2 regions of the Delftia sp. 11MD genome follow, and region 2 is predicted to be linked to the other one. Evidence: riboswitches for the same ligand, from Rfam matches in the RefSeq annotation. Region 2 holds a riboswitch; the other holds the start of a gene.
The links. Region 2 has a riboswitch for glycine ahead of gcvT (glycine cleavage system aminomethyltransferase GcvT). Riboswitches for the same ligand answer to the same signal wherever they lie in the genome.

Region 1: linked by a shared signal. The riboswitch ahead of ACRSCF_RS02535 (D-amino acid dehydrogenase) and the one ahead of gcvT (glycine cleavage system aminomethyltransferase GcvT) in region 2 are both predicted to bind glycine.

What each region holds. Positions count from the first base shown of each region.
Region 1 is NZ_CP194333.1:543,382-549,874, forward strand. Features, by position in the region: gene ACRSCF_RS02530 (FIST signal transduction protein) at 1-4, shown strand, start outside; gene ACRSCF_RS02535 (D-amino acid dehydrogenase) at 46-1,377, opposite strand; glycine riboswitch at 1,471-1,581, opposite strand; gene ACRSCF_RS02540 (invasin domain 3-containing protein) at 1,970-6,493, shown strand, end outside.
Region 2 is NZ_CP194333.1:2,639,043-2,645,535, forward strand. Features, by position in the region: gene gcvP (aminomethyl-transferring glycine dehydrogenase) at 1-442, opposite strand, end outside; gene gcvH (glycine cleavage system protein GcvH) at 514-888, opposite strand; gene gcvT (glycine cleavage system aminomethyltransferase GcvT) at 1,022-2,188, opposite strand; glycine riboswitch at 2,214-2,332, opposite strand; glycine riboswitch at 2,348-2,459, opposite strand; gene ACRSCF_RS11905 (fatty acid--CoA ligase) at 2,629-4,233, shown strand; gene ACRSCF_RS11910 (LysR family transcriptional regulator) at 4,273-5,202, opposite strand; gene ACRSCF_RS11915 (DMT family transporter) at 5,301-5,792, shown strand; gene ACRSCF_RS11920 (sensor histidine kinase) at 5,844-6,493, opposite strand, start outside.

The DNA of each region.
Region 1 (6,493 bases), 2.1 Mb from region 2:
CTAGGCGTCGTACACGCCGTACACACGGTACACACCGTCTGCACCTCAGACCGCGCGCGGGCGAACCGTGCCTGCGCTGCGATCCGGGTCCATGGCTGCGGCTCCCAGAAAATCGAAATCCACGGCCGGCTGCCTGCCGCTGACCAGGTCGGCCAGCGCCATGCCGGAGCCGCAGGCATGGGTCCAGCCCAGCGTGCCGTGGCCGGTGTTCAGGAACAGGTTGGCGATGGGCGAGCGTCCGATCAGCGGCACATTGCTGGGCGTGGCGGGGCGCAGGCCGCTCCAGAACTGGGCGCGGCCGGTATCGCCGGCGCCGGGGAACAGCTGCTGCACGCGCCGCACGATGGCCTCGCAACGCACGGGGTCCAGGTTGCGGTCGTAGCCGTTGAACTCGGCCGTGCCCGCAATGCGCAGGCGGTCGCCTTGCGCGCCCGTGTAGCGCGAGAACACCAGCTTGAACTCGTCGTCCGTGAGGCTGACCTGGTAGGCCTTGGCGGGGTCCAGCACCGGCAGGGTCACGGAGTAGCCCTTGGCCGGGTAGATGGGCAGGTGCAGTCCCAGCGGCTGGGCCAGCAGCGGGCTGAACGAGCCCATGGCCAGGACATAGGCGTCGCCCTGGATGCGTTCGTAGCGGCCATCGGCATTGGTCACCTCCACATGGTCGATATGGCGGCTGGCGCCCGCACCCGTGGTGCGCAGCGCCATGACGTGGTGGCCGTGGCGGAACTGCACGCCCGTGGCGGCGGCGATGCGCGCCAGCTCGCGTGTGAAGAGGTTGGCGTCGCCTGATTCATCCTCGGCCGTATAGGTGGCGCCCGCTATCTGCCCGCGCACATGGGCCAGAGCCGGCTCCAGGCGCACGGCTTCGTCGGCATCGATCAGGCGGCGGTCGCAGCCCAGGGTCTGCATCTGCTCGGTGGGCTTGAGCGCGCCCTCGAACTCGCGGGCGTTCGTATAGAAGTGCAGGATGCCCTGCGTGCGCTGCTCGTACTGGATGCCGGTGTCGGCACGCAGCTGCTGCAGGGCCTCGCGGCTGTAGGTGCCCAGGCGAACGATCTGCTGGATGTTGTGGCGCGTGCGCGCGGGCGTGCAGTTGCGCAGGAAGGACAGGCCCCAGCGCCACTGGCGCATGTCGGCGCGCAGGCGGAACAGCAGGGGGGCGTCCTGCCGGCCCAGCCAGCCCAGCAGCTTCAGCGGTGCGCCGGGGTTGGCCCAGGGCTCGGCATGGCTGACCGAGATCTGCCCGCCGTTGGCGAAGCTGGTTTCGGCGCCGGGCGCGGCCTGGCGGTCGATGACGGTCACTTCATGACCGAGGGATTGCAGATAGTAGGCCGACGTGGTGCCGATCAGGCCGGCTCCGAGAACGATGACGCGCATGACGATGCCCTTTCAAAGGCATGTGCCGGGTCACGCGAAAGCTGGCCGCTATGGTCTGGATAGCAGGCAGCCGGCGTCCGTCGTGACGCAGCTGCCGCTCCCCCTGTCCTTGGTACCTGAGAGATTCACCGCCGTCCATGGGAACGGGGCTTGCTCCTTCGGTGCGCCGCACATTGCGTGCGGCGGCTCTCCAGACGGCATGTTGTGTTTGCAGTACGGAACCTGAGCGTGTATGGGAGTTTGCGCCTTCGGTGAGGCTCGGCACCGTGGCGCCCGCCTGCTCTCCTGCAGGGGCGATTCTATGGGGCTTGCGCAGCCAGCTCCAGTCGTATTGGGGATACCACCAGTTACCTGTATGTGGTGTGGCTGATTCAGGGTATTCCCTAGATCGTTCAAGCGCCTCCCTCGTAGCGCTGGTACGAGTCTCTGGTTTCATGTAAAAAAACTATTGAAATAGAAAAAAACATGATTTAGCCTATCGATATGTGCAGTGGTTTGTCAGTGCATGTTCTGGTCGATTGGACCTGCATGGGTTAACCATGGGTTGTCTATATGTCTGATAGGCGACTTACCGTTGCACAGGTGCGGGTCCATGGAAACTGGTCCGTCACTGAAAAAATACAAGCACGGTGAATATGGTTTGTCGAGGGAGGAATGTTTTGCGTCGCAAACCCGACTGAAGGTGTGCCCGCTCAATGGGCAGTGGAGCAGCGCGCAAGCGTTGATGGAAATCCGCCTTTTTTTGATTGACGCGCAGGATCTGCGCGAAAAATTTTGCTTCCAAACTCACCGGCTGCAAGGTGAGTTGTGGGCTCGTGATTCAAATAGAACTATCCGAGGTACGGCGATGCAAATGCGCTGGGTACAACTGATGGCCATTGCCATTGGGAAAATCATTTTCCTGTCATATCTCCTTGAGAGAACGGGGAATATCATGCATGCTCTCAATCGCCTGCCTGGTTCGGCATTTTTTCGCAAGTGGCGTGCAGCGAAGTGCCTTTTCTCTTTGCTGCTGCTTTCATGCGCGGGTATCTCATCCACGGCACTGGCGGCGACCATCGTCTTCACGGTCACCGACAACAGCGACGCTCCCAATGCCAATGCAACGACACCAACCACCTGTGTCAGCACGCTGGGGGGCACCTTTGCTGGCGCATGTACGCTGCGAGCGGCCATTCAGGCAGCCAACTACACGCTGCAAACGCTGGATCCGAGTGCCGATGTTTCCATCGTCTTTGCGCCGACACTGACCACGTCGGTACGAACCATACAGAGCGGGACATCCAAGGATGCGGCGGGAAACCTCCATCCGTATGTCGACAATCAGACGGTTTACGTGCGCTGTGCCAATACATTCATCAGCGGAGCCCAGTCCGGCGCCGTGACGGGGGCCACCAATGCCTGTGGTCAAAGCCAGATGATCAGCGGCGGCGATACGGGCACCACCACTGGTGCCGGTGGTGCCTGGTACTGGCTCAAAGGCACCGTGCCAGCCGGCACGGGCTCGTTGACCATCGATTTCGGGGGAGTCATACAAGTCCAGAACTGGGCGGACTCCCCCTGGGAAACTTTTTATCTTGGTGGGAAGAACATCACGCTCACCAATTCGCCCAATATGACCTGTGGCGAAGCGGTATTCGTCGTTGGCTCCCCGGCGAACAATGTCACCATTGATCGCGTCGGCCTGGTGAATGTGGCTCCAACCCCTGCTGGAGAGGGGACGCCGTTCAACTGCGAGCTGTACGCGGAGATTCATCAAGGCGCACAAAACGTATTCTTTACCAATAGCACGATCAATTCCGCGATATGGAATGGAAATTACGGCAATAACAAGGGCTCGGCCATTTCCGTTGCCGCAAGCAACGGTACAGGAGGCACGGTTTCCAACATTGTTGTCGATAATTTCACGGTAACGAATCTGCCCAACCCTATCGGGGGAATGCAGCTCGAGCAGTTCTTCCAGGTCATGTCGAACATGACCGTCAACGGATTGACGATCAAAGATTCGAATATCGCACTGAGCCCGACTGGTGGAAATGCGCCCAGGGCCGTGGTGTCGGTTGATGGAACGATCAACCTGGACAATGGAACTGGTCTTGCCGTGACGGGTAATACCTTCTCGCTGCCTATTGCCGCCTATACCACTTCATCGCCAATGCATGTGTCGGCACCAACGTTGAATACGGCAGCCTCAGGCACGACGCAGGTAGTGACGGTGACCGATAACAACTTCACTGGCGGCGGGGACGGGGTGAATATCGGTGGTACGGGTACGGCACCAGGATTGATTGGCAACAACAAGATGACAAGCCAGTCGAGAAGTGCCATTCGTGTCACTGCGCGTGATTTCTTCAAGATTTCTCAGAACACGCTGTTTTCCGTGCCTGTGGCTGCAAACTCAGGTATCAGCTTGCAGACGACGGCCAATGGACAAACCGGATGGACCCCGACCCTTGGCGTTGGCGCCAGTGACACCGCCGCCTGCACCTGGACATTCAATATCACGGCAAATGCCAATGCGAGCGAGCCGGCACCGTATACGGTGGAAGCCTTTTGGTCGCCGACCGGCGCGGGCGTCAACGATGCGCAGGTCTATCTGGGCTCAGGGACCATGGCCGGAGCCTCGGGAACGCTGACCGTTCCTTCGTATCTCAGCGGCCAGGTGCGAGTCACAGTGACGGACAGCAATTCCGGTGGAGCACAAACCTCGCAGCTTTCAACGGCGGCAAGCGTCACCGGTTTTCCCTGTGCCCTGAAATCCGGCGTTCTGGCGACGACCAACAATCAACCTGTCGGCAGCAGCGACTTGCTGGAGGTCTACATTGTTGATGGCCAAGGCAATGCCTGGACGGGGGGCAGTGACACCGTCACCTTCGCAGCGCCGCCTGCAGGTGTCACGTTCAATGGCGGCTCCGCCGCAGTCAGCTGCACGACCAACTCCAGCGGAAAGTGCGCGTCTCCCATCAATGCCAGCAGCAGTGTCGCCGGAACATTCACGACACCCGTGACCTTGTCGTCGTCAGTCGCTGGTGCCACGTTCTCCAATCTTCCATTGGGTGGAAGCCCGGTATCTGGCGCAGTGACCTATCAGCCTTCGCCGGTTGCTTACAGCTTCACCGGGCTGCCGGCCAGCACGACCGGTTCTGAAATCGCCGCGAGTCCGCCATCGATTGCGGCCAACGGCGTCTCCACCAGCACCTTGGCCGTGCAGTTGAAGGATGCTTTAGGCAACCTTGTCACCACCTGTACCGATACGGTGGCCTTCACCCTCAATGCGGGGACGCAAGGCGTTCCTGCCGTCAGCGTCACGGGCTGCAGTGCCGGCATGTACACGGGGACGGTGACATCGCCGGTGCTGGTCGGCAGCGGAACCTTCGGGTTCACCATCAACGGGTCTGCGGCTGTTGCCACCGCAACGATCTCCTATGCGGCCGCAACGCCGAGCACGAGTGCATCGACGATAGTCGCCACTCCGGCATCGATCGTGGCCAACGGCAGCTCCACCAGCGTGCTGCGCGTGCAACTGGTCGATGCCAGCAGCAATCCGATCAACACGTGCACGAACACGGTGGCGTTCACCCTGAACGGCGGAACGCAGGGAACGCCGAGTGTGGGCGCGGCCTCGTGTACTGCCGGCATCTATACGGGCACCGTCACATCGCCCACGGCGGTCGGCAGCGGGATCTTCGGATTCACCATCAACGGCTCTGCCGCAGTTGCTACGGCTTCAGTGAGCTACACGGCGGGTCCGCCAAGTACCAGCGCCTCGACCATCGTTGCGAGTCCGACCTCGATCATTGCCAATGGCACTGCAACCAGCACATTGACGGCGCAGCTCAAGGATGCGTCAGGCAATTCGATTTCGACCTGTGCCAACACGGTGGCCTTCACGCTGAACGGCGGAACACAGGGCTCGCCTGCGGTCGGCGCGGGGTCGTGCAGCGCAGGGGTGTACACGGCCACCGTCACGGCACCTACCGCAGTCGGCAGCGGCACCTTTGGCTTCACCATCAATGGCTCGGCCGCCACGGCTACGGCTGTGGTGAACTACACGGCCGGCCCGCCCAGCAATGGCGCGAATGGAAACCTGATCAGTGCCAGTCCGCTCAGCGTTGTCGCAGACAACACGGCCACGAGTTCGATCAGCGTGACCCTGCGCGATGCCAATGGCAATCCCGCCACGGATACGGCTGCGCACACGATTGTCTTCACCAAAACGGGCGTGGGCACGACCACGCCGGCCGCACCCACGTGCACGATCGCGGCCAACGCCAATCCGGCCACCTGCTCCGTGACGGTGAAATCGGCCACGGTCGGCACCGCAAGCTTCACGGCAACGGACAACGGAGAGGCCGTGAGCAATGGCAGTCCGGTATCGGTCAACTTCATTGCCGGGCCGCCCAGCAATACAGCCAGTGGCAATCTGCTCAGTGCCACACCGCTCTCGGTGATGGCCGACGGTACGAGCACCGGCACGGTGACCGTCGCACTGCAGGACGCCAATGGCAATGCAACCGTCGATACGGTTGCCCACACCATCGGCTTTGTCCATACCGGCGCCGGCACGCCTTCGGCAACTTCCTGCACGATTGCGGCCAATGCGAATCCAGCGCGCTGTTCCATCACGGTGACATCCACCGTCGCGGGTGCGGCGAGCTTCACAGCCACGGACAACAACGGCACCACCACCCAGAGCGTGGCCAATGGCAGTCCGGCCGTGATCAACTTCACGGCCAATGCCGCCGACCCCGCCAGGTCGGGGGTGCGTACCGTCAGCAGTCCGGCCACGGCCAATGGCTCGGCGACGGATGTGCTTGAAGCGTTTGTGGGAGATGTCAACGGCAATCCGGTGGCTGGAAGCGTTGTCACGTTCTCTCCCACCGCAAACATCACCTTCAGCGGTACCTGCACCACCAATGCGGCTGGTACCTGCCAGGTCACCGCCAGGACAACCGTCGCGGGCTCCTACGCTTCCGGCGCAAGCATCGCGGGGGGCGCATTGAGCGGCAGCGGCATCAGCTCCGGCGGCAATACGTACGGCGCTACGGCTGCCTATGTCTTTACGGCAGGTGCCGTCGATCCCGCCAATTCGACCATGTCGGTCGATGTGAACAAC
Region 2 (6,493 bases):
TGGCAATCGGCATGGCCGTCAGGTCGCAGACCATGGTCTGGAAGTTGACCAGGGCCTCCATGCGGCCTTGCGAGATCTCGGCCTGGTAGGGCGTGTAGGCCGTGTACCAGGCGGGGTTCTCGAGAATGTTGCGCAGGATGACGCCGGGCGTGTGCGTGCCGTAGTAGCCCTGGCCGATGAAGCTTTTGAGCAGCTGGTTGCGGCCTGCCAGCGCCTTGAGTTCGGCCAGCGCCTGGGCCTCGGTGGCCGCTGGCGGCAGCGCCATGGGCTGGTGGCGCCGGATGGAGGGCGGGACGATGGCGTCGATCAGCGCATCGCGCGATGCCGCGCCAATGGCGCTGAGCATGTGGGCCTCGTCTTCGGGCGCGATGCCGATATGGCGGGCCACGAATTCGGTGGCGTTCTCGAGGGCGGCAAGGGGCTGGGTGGAGGACATCAGCATGGAGGGACCTGTCTCAAAAGCTGAAAAGCGCCAGGGCGGGCCCTGGCGCCCGTCCTGGCCGGAAAGTGGCGTCAGTTGCTCTGGGCAAAGGCCGTGTAGGCGGCTTCGTCGAGCAGCGCGGCCAGCTGGCCTGCGTCGCTGAGCTTGACCTTGAAGAACCAGCCTTCGCCCAGCGGGTCGCTGTTGGCCAGGGAGGGGTCGTCGCGCAGGGCCTCGTTGACTTCGACGATCTCGCCGCTGACGGGCATGTAGACATCGGCGGCGGCCTTGACGGACTCGACCACGCCGGCCACATCGCCCTGGTTGAAGCTGGTGCCCACGGCGGGCAGGTCGACGAACACCACGTCGCCCAGCGCGTCCTGCGCGTGGAGGGTGATGCCGACGATGGCCGCGTCAGGGTTGGCGGCGTTGATCCACTCGTGGTCCTTGGAATACTGGATGCTCATGGCTTGCTCCGATAGAAACTGAAAAAACTTGTGAAAGGCGGTTTGAGAAAGGTCAGTGCGCACTGTAGCGGCATGCGATGGCAGGAAAAGCGAATCCGCCGAACTCGATCCACGCCAAGCGCGCAGGCTGTCCTCAACCGCGGTGATAGCGGGGCGCCACGAAGGGCGTGGCCTGCACCTGCATGGGCACGGCCTTGCCGCGCACCATGGCCTGCAGCGTGGTGCCGACGGCGGCGCTGCCCGGCTCCACGTACGCCAGGGCCACGGGCTGGTTCAGCGTGGGCGACAGCAGGCCGCTGGTGACCTGGCCGACCTTGCGGCCGCCGGCATCCAGCAGCTCCGTGCCTTCGCGCACGGGCACGCGCTCCAGGGCCACCAGGCCCACGCGCTTGCGCGTGAGCAGCTCGGGCGATTGCAGCTGGGCCAGCACGGTGGCCGCGCCGGGAAAGCCGCCTTCGCGCTCGCCACCTGCGCGGCGGACCTTCTGCACGGCCCAGTTCAGGGCGGCCTCGGCCGGGGTGGTGGTCGTGTCCAGATCGTTGCCGTACAGGCACAGGCCGGCCTCCAGGCGCAGCGAATTGCGCGCACCCAGGCCCACGGGCCTGACTTCGGGCTGGGCCAGCAGGGCACGGGCAAAGGCCTCGGCGTGGCTGGCGGGCAGGGAGATCTCGAAGCCGTCCTCGCCGGTGTAGCCGCTGCGCGTGATGTACAGCTCGGCCCCCTCCCAGTCGAAGTGGCCGCCTGTCATGAACACCAGGCCGGCCGTATCCGGCAGCAGGCGCTCCATCGCGGCTGCGGCCTGCGGGCCCTGCAGCGCCAGCAGGCCCCGGTCGAACTGGGGCTCGATTTCGCAGCGCTGGCCGATGCGGGCCTGGATGTGCGCCAGGTCTTCATGCTTGCAGGCGCCGTTGACGATCAGGAACAGGTCGTCCTCGCGGCGCACGAACATCAGGTCGTCCAGAATGCCGCCCGCGTCGTTGAGCAGCAGGCCGTAGCGCTGGCGGTGTTCGCCCAGGCCCAGCACGTCCATGGGCATCAGCGACTCCAGCGCGGCCCCGGCGTCGGCACCGCGCACGCTGATCTGGCCCATGTGCGAGACATCGAACAGGCCTGCCGCCTCGCGCGTGTGCAGATGCTCGGCCATCAGCCCCTGCGGGTATTGCACGGGCATGGAGTAGCCGGCAAACGGCACCATGCGCGCGCCCAGTTCCTGGTGCAGGTCGAACAGCGGGGTCCTGAGCAGATCGGTGGTGGAGGCAGCGGACAAGGAGGGCTCTCTTTCAGGCAAGGAACAAGGCATAACGCCATCCCGGTCCTCCGGGATGTGCTGCCCTGCTGTCCGCTTTACCTGAGAGATTCACCCGCACCTTCCATGCGTGGGGCTTGCTCCTTCGGTGGATGGGGCACACCGCCGTGCCCTGCATCTCTCTCCAGCTAGGAACGCCTGCGGCCGTGGCGGCAGGCGGTGCCAGTCCTTTTGCCTGAGCGTTCGGGGCGAACCCTGCGCCTTCGGCGGTGCCGCTGCCTGCGACCGTTGCGGCCGGGCGGGCACTCTCTCCTGACCGGCGCATTCTAGCTGCGGCCAGCGTCCGCGCGGCTTCGGGATTTCCGCGGGCCGACTGCAACTCCATGCGCTTGCCTGCATGGATGCATTTGCAAATTGCATAACTGTCTAAAAAATCTCCTACATTGAGGTGCATCGATATATGAAATCTCGTGAGCGAGAAGGAAGAAGCGCACATGCAGCAGACGCTGGGAGACACATTGGCCTGGCCGGCACGTTACCTGCCGAACAAGGAAGCCCTGGTCGCGTGGGAGGGCGGCGAGCGCCGCGCCTGGACCTACGCCCAGCTCGATGCCGAAGTCAACCGCCACGCCCACGGCCTGGCCGAGCTGGGCATAGGCCATGGCGACGTGGTCGCGGCCTTTCTCTACAACACGCCGGCCTTTGTCTTCACCATGCTGGCGGCCGCGCGCCTGGGCGCCATCTTCAACCCCATCAACTACCGGCTGGCGGCGCAGGAGCTGGCCTTCATCCTCAAGGACGGCGCAGCGCGCGCCCTGGTCTTCGAGCACGAGGGCGGCGAGGTGGCCGCACGCGCCCAGGCCCTGCTCAAGGCCGAAGGCGGCGGCACTGGCGCAGGCATCGAGCACTGGATCTTTGCCGACGATGCCCCGGCCGACCCGCTGCCGGTCTGGGCCACGCAGCGCCTGTCCGCCCTGGCCAGGGGCCGCAGCAGCGCGCCGCCCCAGGCCCATGTGCGCGAGAGCGACCCCTGCATCCTCATGTACACCAGCGGCACCACGGGCCGGCCCAAGGGCGTGCTGCATACGCACCGCAGCAAGCTGGCGCACAACGCCCTCATGCACCAGACCATGCAGTTCACGCGCGACGACGTGGGCCTGGCCATGGCGCCGCTCAACCACACGGCCGAGCTGCACACCAGCTTTCTGCCGCGCCTGCAGGCCGGCGCCACACAGGTGCTGCTGCGCCGCTTCGACGTGGCCGAGGCCTGGCGCCTGATCCGCGAAGAGCGCGTGAGCTTCTTCTTCGCGGCGCCCACCATGGTCACCATGCTGCTGGCCGACCCCATCGCCTCGCCTGAGCAGGCGCCCGCGCTGAGGCTGGTGGAGTACGGCGGCGCCTCCATGGCGCCGCACCTGATCCGCGAATGGACGCGCAAGGTCGGCAGCGACCTGGTCCAGGTCTACGGCACCACCGAGATGGGGCCCTGCATGTCCATCCTCCTGCCGCGCGAGCAACTCTCGCACGCGGGCTCGGCCGGGCTGCCCTCCATGGGCCATGACCTCATCGTGGCCCGCCTGCGCGAAGACAACGCCCCCACCGACCCGGCCGAGGCCTGCCTGCCCGGCGAGGTGGGCGAGATCCTGGTGCGCGGCCCCTGCATGATGGCCGGCTACCTCAACCGCCCCGACGCCAACACCCGCGCCCTGGCGCACGGCTGGTACCACACGGGCGACCTGGGCCACATCGACGACGACGGCTATCTCTGGATCCGCGACCGCATCGACTACATGATCAATTCGGGTGCCGAGAACGTCTATCCGCGTGAGGTGGAAGACGCGCTGGTCGAACACGCCGACGTGCTCGAGGTCGCCGTCATCGGCGAGGCCGACGAGCGCTGGGGCCAGATCGTCGCCGCCCACGTGGTTGCCAAGCCGGGCGCCACACCCACGGCCGAGGCGCTGGACGCCTTCCTGGTCCACGGCGACCGCCTGGCCGCCTACAAGCGCCCGCGCCGCTACCACTTCCGCGAGGCCCTGCCCAAGACGGCCAGCGGGAAGATACAGAAGCAGTTGCTGAGGGTGGGGGTGACGGCCTGAGGCTGCGGCCTGCGCTTACTCCTGCACTTGCTCCTGCTCTCACTCCTGTGTTTGCCCCTGCGCAGCACAGCACTGCGCCATCGAGTTGCGCAGCCACCGATGCATGGCATCCCCCTGCTTGCGCACATGCCAGGCCTGCTGGTAGGCGAACTCGGGCAGCTCCAGCGGCGGAGCGAAACGGCGCAGCGTTTTGTGGCGGCGCAGGTCACCAATGGCGCGGCTGCCCACGGTCAGCACGAGGTCGGTGCCTGCCAGCACCTCCAGCGCCGCGCTCCAGTGGGGCAGGGCCAGCACCACGCGGCGGCTCAGGCCTTGGGCGGCCAGCGCCCGTTCGATCTCCTCGCTGGCGTCGGGCCGCATGGCCAGCATGACGTGCGGGCGCTGCAGCCAGTCCGGCAGTGACAGCCCGCCGCGTGCCGGCAGCACGGCCTGGTCGGCCACGCTCACGAACTGTTCCTGGAACAGATCCTGCACCTCGATGCCTTCGGGCAGGTCGGGTGCGTCGGGGAAGGGCCCCAGGGCCAGGTCCAGTTCGCCATCGGCCAGCTGGGCCAGCATCACCTCGCGCGTGGACTGGCTGATGGCCAGGTCCAGCCCGGGTGCGTGCTGGCGCAGATGCCGCATCAGCGGCGGGAGCACGATGCGCGATGCGTAGTCCGACAGCGCCAGCCGCAGCCGTCCGCGTGCGTGGGCCGGGTCGAACTCCGCCTGTGCCAGCAAGCCGTTGAGGCTGCCCAGCGCATCCGCCAGCGGTTGCACCAGGCCTTGTGCGCGTGCCGTCAGCGCCATGCGGCCGCCGCGCCGCACCAGCAACGGGTCGCCCAGATGTTCGCGCAGCTGCGCCAGCGAATGGCTCATGGCCGGCTGGCTCTTGTGCAGACGCAGGGCCGCACGCGTCACATGTTTTTCGGCCAGCAGGGCGTGCAGGGCCAGCAGCAGGTTGAGGTCGATCCGGCGCAGTTCATCCATGCCATGAATATAGACCGTGCACACAAACAATTTCCATCAACGTGCTGGATGCGAGAGCATGCAGGCATCGATTGACAGAAGAAGAAAGGTCTTGCCGCATGACAGGTAAAAGCACATTCACCGCCCTTGCTCCCGTGGCCCTGGCGCTGCTGGCGGGGGCCATCCTGCCATTCCAGGCCGCCAGCAATGCCCTGGTGGGCCGTCTGCTGGGCCACCCGCTGTGGGGCGCGCTGGTCTCGCTGGCCGTGAGCGTCATGGTCGTGGTGCCTGCACTGTGGGTGCTGCGCGCGCCCGCTCCGGCCATGGCCCAGGCGGCAGCGGGGCCATGGTGGCTATGGATAGGCGGCGTGCTGGGTGCCATCTATGTGGCCAGTGCGGCGGCCGTTACACCCAAGCTGGGCGCAGGCGGCTTCCTGGTTTGCGTGGTGGCGGGGCAGATCGTGGTCTCGGTGCTGGTGGACCACTTCGGCCTGATGGGCCTGGGCGCACGGCCGGTCAATGCGACGCGCCTGGCCGGCGTGGCCTTGATCCTGGGTGGCGTGCTGCTGGTGGTGCAGGGCGGGACGGCCCGTGCAGCGGCGGCCCCATGAGCGCCACGAGCACGCACTGCTTCAGGGGCAAAGGCCCCGGCCTTGCCCGCGTCAGGCGGGCATGCCCGGCGGCACGGCGGCCGGCCTTGCCGCTGGCGGACATTCCTGGCAGGCATCTGCCGTGCCGGGCGGGAGCCGGCCCAGCCGGATGACAAAGCAGGCCCCGCCTCCGGCAGCCGGCTGGAAGAACGCGTCGCCTGCGTGCAGCCTGGCGATGCGCCTGACCACGGACAGGCCCAGGCCATGCCCGTTGACGTGCCGGGTGGCGCTTGCGCGTTCATAGGGCTCGAAAACCTGTCTTGCCGCTTCGGGCGCAAGGCCCGGTCCCTGGTCGCTGACGGAAATCAGCAGGTCACCGGACGCATCGCAGCGGGCGGCCAGGGTGATGTCGCCCGCCTTGGCATATTTGATGGCGTTGCCGACAAGGTTGGAGATGGCGATGCGCACCAGGACAGGGTCGCATTGCCATTGCTGCGGGCCTTGTTCCAGATCCAGTTTCAGGCGATGCCGCCGGGACCAGCCGACGAGCTCTGCAGACTCCTCCAGGAGTTCATCCAATGGCGTCTGCTCCAGTTGCAGCCGGAACGCGCCCGCGTCCAGCCGGTCGTTGATCAGGCAGGTGTCCACCAGGGTCATCAGCCGGCGCGAAGCCCTGCGTATCTGCGACGCCTGCTCGATGAGGGAGTCCGCATCCGTCGTCG